DNA from 3 places in the Aeromicrobium sp. UBA7512 genome. Region 2 is predicted to be linked to each of the others. Evidence: riboswitches for the same ligand, from Rfam matches in the RefSeq annotation. Region 2 holds a riboswitch; each other region holds the start of a gene.
The links. Region 2 has a riboswitch for cobalamin ahead of B2363_RS11405 (hypothetical protein). Riboswitches for the same ligand answer to the same signal wherever they lie in the genome.

Region 1 (2,258 bases), on a different contig from region 2:
GGCTCGACGGCGATCGCCCGGGCACTGGGCCAGGCGCGCATCCACTCGACGCCGATCGAGCCGCTGCCGGCGCCCACGTCCCACAGCAGCTGGCCCGGGGCCGGCGCCAGCCGGGCGAGCGCACTGGCGCGCAGGTCGCGCTTGGTGATCTGGCCGGCGTGCTCGAACGCGTCGTCAGGCAGGACTCCCCCGGCCGCCCAGCCCGGGCCGGAGCCGCGAACCTCGACGGCCAGCAGGTTGAGGCGGGGCACGTCAGTGATGTCCCAGCCTCGCGCCGTCGACGTGGCCCGCGACTCGTCGGCGCCGCCGAGGTGGCCCAGCACGACGAGCTCGGAGTCACCCCAGCCGAGGTCGGTGAGCAGCGTCGCCACGGCCGCGGGGGTGGTCTCGTCACTCGACAGCACCAGCAGGCGCCGCCCGGCGGAAAGTGCCGGAACGATGAGCCGGACGTCGCGGCCGACCACGCTGACGACCGTGACCGTCTCGGCCGGCCAGCCCATCCGCGCCCGGGCCAGCGCGACCGACGACACCTCCGGGACGACGGTGACGCGGTCCGGACCGAGCAGCTCGAGCAGCGTGGTGCCGATGCCGGAGACGAGAGGATCGCCCGACGCGAGGACGACGACCGGCTCCCGCGCCTCGTCCAGCAGGGCGGGGAGCCGCTCGCGCAACGGGGAGGGCCACGCGACCCGTTCCTGCCCTGCAACCGCAGGGATCGCGTCGAGGTGGCGCCGTCCGCCGAGCAGGGTCGCGGCAGCCCTCACGAGGTACCGCGAGGACTCCGGCAGGCCATCCCAGCCGTCGGCCCCGACTCCGACGACGGTCACGTGCGCATCCATGGTCGAGCACCCTAACCCGACGCGTCCGTTGGTCGGGCCCCCTGCCCGAGGCCCGCCGGCGGCGTCTAGGGTGTGGGCGAAGGTTCGAGGTGCCCCACGGCCGATGGCCACGGGGAGAATCTGGGAAGCCGGTGAGAATCCGGCACAGGGCCCGCTGCGGTGACTCAGGCACAGACCTGGGAAGTCCGAAGACCGGCCTCGATCCGACCCGCGACGCTGCCCGCGTCGCGGACCGTCATGGCAGATCGAGCGGGAGCCCTACATGCCAACGCAGTACCCCTTTTGTGCCGTCGTCGGCTCCGACGACATGACCCTCGCCCTCACCCTCGTCGCGATCGACCCGCTGATCGGCGGCGTCCTGGTGCGTGGCGAGAAGGGCACCGCCAAGACCACCACCGTGCGTGGACTCGCCGACGTGCTGCCGCCGGTCCGCGCCTACCGGGGTGATCGGTTCTCCATCGATCCGGCGGACCCCTCCGCCGTCTCCCCCGACGGACCGTTCGACGCCGGGACGCCCGTCGACGAGCGCCCCGTCCGGCTCGTCGAGCTGCCCGTGGGTGCGAGCGACGACCGCGTCACGGGCTCGCTGAAGCTCGACTCGGCGCTGCGCGACGGCGTGGTCGAGTTCGAGCCCGGTCTGCTGGCCCGCGCCCACCGCGGCCTGCTCTACGTCGACGAGGTCAACCTGCTGCACGACCACCTCGTCGACCTGCTGCTGGACGCCGCCGCGACCGGCCGGGTGAGCGTCGAGCGCGACGGGGTCTCGGTCGAGCACGCGTCGCGGTTCGTGCTGATCGGCACCATGAACCCCGAGGAGGGTGAGCTGCGCCCGCAGCTGCTCGACCGGTTCGGCCTGACGGTCGAGGTCTCGGCGCCGCGCGAGCCCGCGCTGCGCGTCGAGGTCGTGCGACGCCGCCTGGCGTTCGATGCCGACCCAGCCGCTTTCGCGGCCGCGTGGGCCGACGAGCAGGACGCGCTGCGCGCACGCCTCGAGTCCGCCCAGGAGCTCATGGGCGACGTCGTCCTCGACGACGACGCGCTCACGACGATCGCCGAGATCTGCGCCGCGTTCGACGTCGACGGGCTGCGGGCCGACCTCGTCACCGCGCGGACCGCCGCGGCTCACGCGGCGTGGCAGGGGCGCACCCACATCACCCGCGAGGACGTCCGCGTCGCCGCGCGGCTCGCCCTGCCGCACCGCCGCCGTCGCAACCCGTTCGACGAGCCCGGCCTCGACGAGGACCGCCTCGACGACCTGCTCGGCGACGACGAGCCCGACCCGGGACCCGACGACGACGGCCCGGGTGGTCCGGACGGTTCGGGCTCGGATTCCCCCCAGGACGGTCCCGAGGACCAGCGCCCGGCTGACGCCCCCGACGCCTCCCCGAACCAGGACGAGCAGCAGCCGCAGCCGGCCGG
Region 2 (2,258 bases):
CCGACGTGCTGGCGACCGTCCGGCCGGTGGCGTCGGAGACGGCGACCGTGCGACGGGCGGTGCCCTTCGGGACACGGAGCGTGAAGGTGGCGCGGCCCGCGGCCGGGACGACCGTTCGGGCCGTGGAGCCACCGGCGACACGCGCCGTGCTGCTCCAGCCGGCCGCGAGACCGCTCGCGGTGACGGCGACGGTGCCACCCGAGCGGGCGAACCGCGGCACGGATGCCGCTGCCTTCGGAGACGAGAGCACCGCGAGGGCCGGAGCCGCCTGCGTCGAGGCGCGGATCCACTGGTCGATCGCGAGCTCGTCGATGCCGTCCGCGGTGCCCGCGGTCAGGGCTGCCCGGTCGTAGGCGATCGCGCCGGTCTGCGAGGCGAGCTTCCCGCCCGTGGCCTCGGTGACCTGGTGGCGGGAGATCCACGAGGCGGCCTTCGTCGCCTCGGCGGCACGACCTGCGCGGCTCAGCGCCACGGCAGCCAGGCCGGTGCTGTTCGTGTTCGGGACGCCGTTGCCGACGAAGGAGCCGTCGGCCGCCTGGGCGGCGGCGAGTGCCTGAGCGGCGGCTGCCAGCTCGTCGGCGACCTCCGCGTGCCCGTTCGCGACGGCATCGCCCAGCGCCTGGATCGCCAGTGCGGTGGAGTCGACCTCGATGGCGGAGCCGCAGTCGGCCGCGTAGTCCTGGAGGAACGATCCGTTGGCGCACTGCTTCGACGTCAGGAAGTCGAGGGATCCCGCAGCCTCGGCGCTGCCGGACAGGACGAGGGCGCGCGTGGCCCAGGCCTGGCCCACGCCGCCGTAGGTGCCCTCCGTCTCGCCGGTCGCGTCGATCGTCTTGCCCTCGACGTCGGCGACGAGGTTGCGGCCACCGAACGCACGGGGATCGCGTCCACCGGTCACGACCGCCGTGGCGAGCTTGCCCGCGGCACCGGGAGAGATCCCGAAGCCGGCGACGTAGGTGTCGGCAGCGCCGGCGAGTCCGTCGAGGATCGCGCTGCGCGTGGCCGCCGAGGCGCCGAGGCGGTCGAACGCCAGGAAGGTGTCCACCGTGAGGCCGTACTCGGGCTTGGGCGAGTAGCCGATGATCTCGCTCCAGTCCTCGTTGTAGTCGGCCTGGTCGTAGGTGACGATGCCGCCCACGAGCTTGCTCTCGAGCCAGCGCGTCGCCGCCGAGGTGGACGGGGTGGAGGCCGCCGAGGCGGAGGGGGCGACGGCGACGGCGGTGGAGACCGCGACCGCGCCGCCTGCGAGCACCGCGAGGGCGCGTCGACGCAGGGATGTACTCATGGGGGTTTCCTTCCCGCTGCACAGGACGGGAAGGGGCCGATGCCATCAGCTCCGCCCGCTGCGTTCCTCGACAGCGTGTGGCCGGTTCCGACAGGCAGGTGCTCCGGCTCGCCGTCCCGAGGGGCGGTCTCACGGTTGCGGGTCAGCGCCGGATTCGCACCGGCTTCCCCTGGCACTGCGGAAGGTGATTGTTCAGGCGCACTCTAACAGGCCGGGAGCCCCCGCTTTCCCTCTCCTCGAGGCAGAGATCAGCACGTGCGGTAGACGTGGCCCTTGGCGCCGCGCGGGACGACGTCGCGATCGCGGAGCAGGACCGAGATCCTCGACCCGCGCGCGCGACAGGCGCGCGTGAACGCGCGGCGGCCGTTGTCGGTGTACTCGATCTCGATGACGCGGCGGCCGTACATCCGCGTGTACCGACCGCACTCGCGGTACACCTCGCACTCCTCGGCCACGGCGAAGTCGAAGCCGAGCCTGCGGCCGTTGATCTCGGGGGTGTTCTTCTGGGCGATGGCGAGACCCTCGGCATGTGCGGCGGTCACGAGGCGCTTCGCGTAGGCCCGCGCCTGCGAGCGCCGGATCAGCCGCTTCGACCGGGTCCACGAGTCGAGGTTGTCCGGCTCCACGGCGCGGTAGCCACGGTCGGCGCAGGACGCGAACCACGTCCGCATGACACGTGCCGCGGCCGCGCGCTTGCCCGGGGAGCGCAGGTCGAGCAGCACCTCGTCGGGCCAGCCGGCATCGCGCACGACGCGTCCCCTGCCGTCGCGCAGCAACAGGCCCGGGTGCTTCTTCTTCCACCAGCGCAGGCTGCCCGGTTGGGTCTGGAACGCGTTCACGTAGCAGACCGAGTACACGCCGGGCGCGGGCTTCTCGGTGCGATCGCGCACGACGACGTCCACCTTCGAGGCGGGCCGGTACGCCCCGCCGAGCTGGTAGTCGGCGACCCCGCCGGCCGGCGGGAGCGTGACGG
Region 3 (2,258 bases), on a different contig from region 2:
GCTCGTCGACGTGCCAGGGCGACTTCGCCCGGGCTCCCGCGAGCTCGACGAACCGCGAGGCGAGCGCTGCGAGGGCCTCCGCGGCGGCGGGCAGGGGGACCACGGGCCCCCACGATTTGCTGCCCACACGGACCTGGGCGGTGTCCGCGTCGAGGGCGACGAGTCCCAGGTCGAGGTCCCGGTCGAGCACGTCACCACGCCCGTCGTCGAGGACGAACAGGAAGCGCCCGGCCAGGGCCGCGAGGCTCGGCTCGGCGCAGAGCCGGCGGTCGAGCTCCTCGACGACGGGCCGCAGGTCCGCCCTGCCGCCGGACCGTCCGGTGAGCGGTGAGGCCATGACGTTGCGGATGCGCTCGTGCGACGTCGAGGGCATCAGGCCCGTGGCCATGACCGCGTCTACGACGGCGTCGGACAGGCAGCCGTCGTCGTGCGGGATCGCTCGCGCCTGCAGGTTGGCACGGCTGGTCAGGTGCACCGTGGCGTCGCCGTGGTCCCGGGCGACGTCGAGGAGCCCTCCGAGGGCGTCGACCGACACGGCACCGCCCGGGATGCGGACCCGGATCAGGGCGCCGTCGTCGGCGATCCACGGGCGCAGCAGGCCGGGGCACAGGTCGCGTCGAGTCCGTCCGGTCACCCGGTCATGGTGTCAGGCACCCTCCTGGCGACGCATCGGCGGACGGGCTGCTACGTTCGTGGCGCCAGTCAAACTCAGCGATGAGCCAGGGAACCCGGTGAGAGTCCGGGACTGACGCGCAGCGGTGAGGGTGACGGGCGGGGCACGAAGCCACTGGACCGAGAGGTCTGGGAAGGCGCTCCGTCCGGTCGATCCCGAGTCCGAAGACCTGCTGGCCCTCACGGCGACCGCCGTTTGGTCCACCGGGCTTCGCGAAAGAGCCCCAGACCTCGAAGGACCGCGTCCGTGCGTACTCCATCCCGTCGTCCCCTCGTCCTGCTCGTCGGTGCCGCGCTCGCGCTGAGCGCCTGCTCGAGCAGCGATGCCACCCCCGATGCCGAGACCGCCGCGGGCTACCCGCGCGAGGTCGAGAACTGCGGTCGCACCACCGCCGTCACGGCCCCTCCCGAGCGCATCGTGTCGCTCAACCAAGGTTCGACCGAGATCCTGCTGTCCCTCGGGCTCGCCGACCGCATGGCCGGCACGTCCACCTGGACCGATCCCGTCATGAAGGGCCTCGAGGAGGACAACGCGAAGGTCGAGCGCCTCGCGGACAGCGCGCCCTCGATGGAGCGGGTGCTCCAGACCGAGCCCGACCTCGTCACCGCCTCGTTCGCGAGCGTGCTCGGCCAGGGCGGCGTCGGCTCGGCGGACGCCTTCGAGAAGCTCGGCGTCCCCACGTACCTGTCGCCCGCCGAGTGCGAGGGCAAGGAGAACGAGGGCGACGGCGACGGCGCGCGCACCGGCGTCCTCGAGATCGACACGATCTACCGGGAGGTCACCGAGCTCGCCGAGCTGCTCGACGTCGAGGCGCAGGGCGAGGAGCTCGTCGCCAGCCTGCAGGACCGGGTGGCCGCAGCGTCCGCGAAGGCGCCGGAGGACGAGGTCACCGTCCTCTACTGGTTCGCCAACAGCGAGGCGCCCTACATGGCCGGCTGCTGCGGCGGGCCCGGCATCATCACCCGGGCCCTGGGCCTGAAGAACGTCTTCGACGACACGAAGTCCGAGTGGCCCCAGATCGGCTGGGAGACGGTCGCGGAGCGTGACCCCGACGTCCTCGTGATCGGCGACCTCACCCGCAAGAGCCAGACGGCCGAGACGGCGAAGGCCAAGATCGAGTTCCTCGAGACCAACCCGGTCACCCGCGAGATGACGGCGGTGAGGAACCGCCGCTACGTCGCCCTCACCGGCGCCGCCCTGAACCCCTCGATCCGCACCGTCGAAGGACTGGAGCAGGTCGCCGACGCACTGGCCGACTTCGGCCTCTCACGGTGACGACGACCCGGCGCGCCTGGTTCCTGGGCTCCGCAGGGCTGGCCCTGCTGGTGGCCTCGGCCTGCATCGCGGTCACGATCGGACCCTCCGACGTGGGTCCGCGGTCGGTCGTGTCCCTCGCGTGGTCGCGACTGGCCGGGGGCGAGTCCGGGCTGAGCCGGATCCAGGAGGGCATCGTCTGGGACCTGCGGCTGCCGCGCACGCTGCTCGCGGCGGCCTGCGGTGCCGGGCTGGCCGTGTGCGGCGTCATCCTGCAGTCCCTGCTGCGGAACCCGCTGGCCGACCCATTCGTGCTGGGTGTCTCCTCCGG

Region 1: it holds a riboswitch for cobalamin, as region 2 does, so the genes downstream of both, B2363_RS05230 (VWA domain-containing protein) here and B2363_RS11405 (hypothetical protein) in region 2, are expected to answer to the same signal.
Region 3: it holds a riboswitch for cobalamin, as region 2 does, so the genes downstream of both, B2363_RS05200 (ABC transporter substrate-binding protein) here and B2363_RS11405 (hypothetical protein) in region 2, are expected to answer to the same signal.

Annotation. Positions count from the first base shown of each region.
Region 1 covers NZ_DLNK01000003.1:675,783-678,040, forward strand. Annotated here, with positions in the region: gene cbiE (precorrin-6y C5,15-methyltransferase (decarboxylating) subunit CbiE) at 1-827, opposite strand, end outside; cobalamin riboswitch at 910-1,054, shown strand; gene B2363_RS05230 (VWA domain-containing protein) at 1,102-2,258, shown strand, end outside.
Region 2 covers NZ_DLNK01000007.1:89,012-91,269, forward strand. Annotated here, with positions in the region: gene B2363_RS11405 (hypothetical protein) at 1-1,285, opposite strand, end outside; cobalamin riboswitch at 1,362-1,516, opposite strand; gene B2363_RS11410 (endo alpha-1,4 polygalactosaminidase) at 1,534-2,258, opposite strand, start outside.
Region 3 covers NZ_DLNK01000003.1:669,997-672,254, reverse strand. Annotated here, with positions in the region: gene B2363_RS05205 (nitrite reductase) at 1-634, opposite strand, end outside; cobalamin riboswitch at 684-864, shown strand; gene B2363_RS05200 (ABC transporter substrate-binding protein) at 920-1,948, shown strand; gene B2363_RS05195 (FecCD family ABC transporter permease) at 1,945-2,258, shown strand, end outside.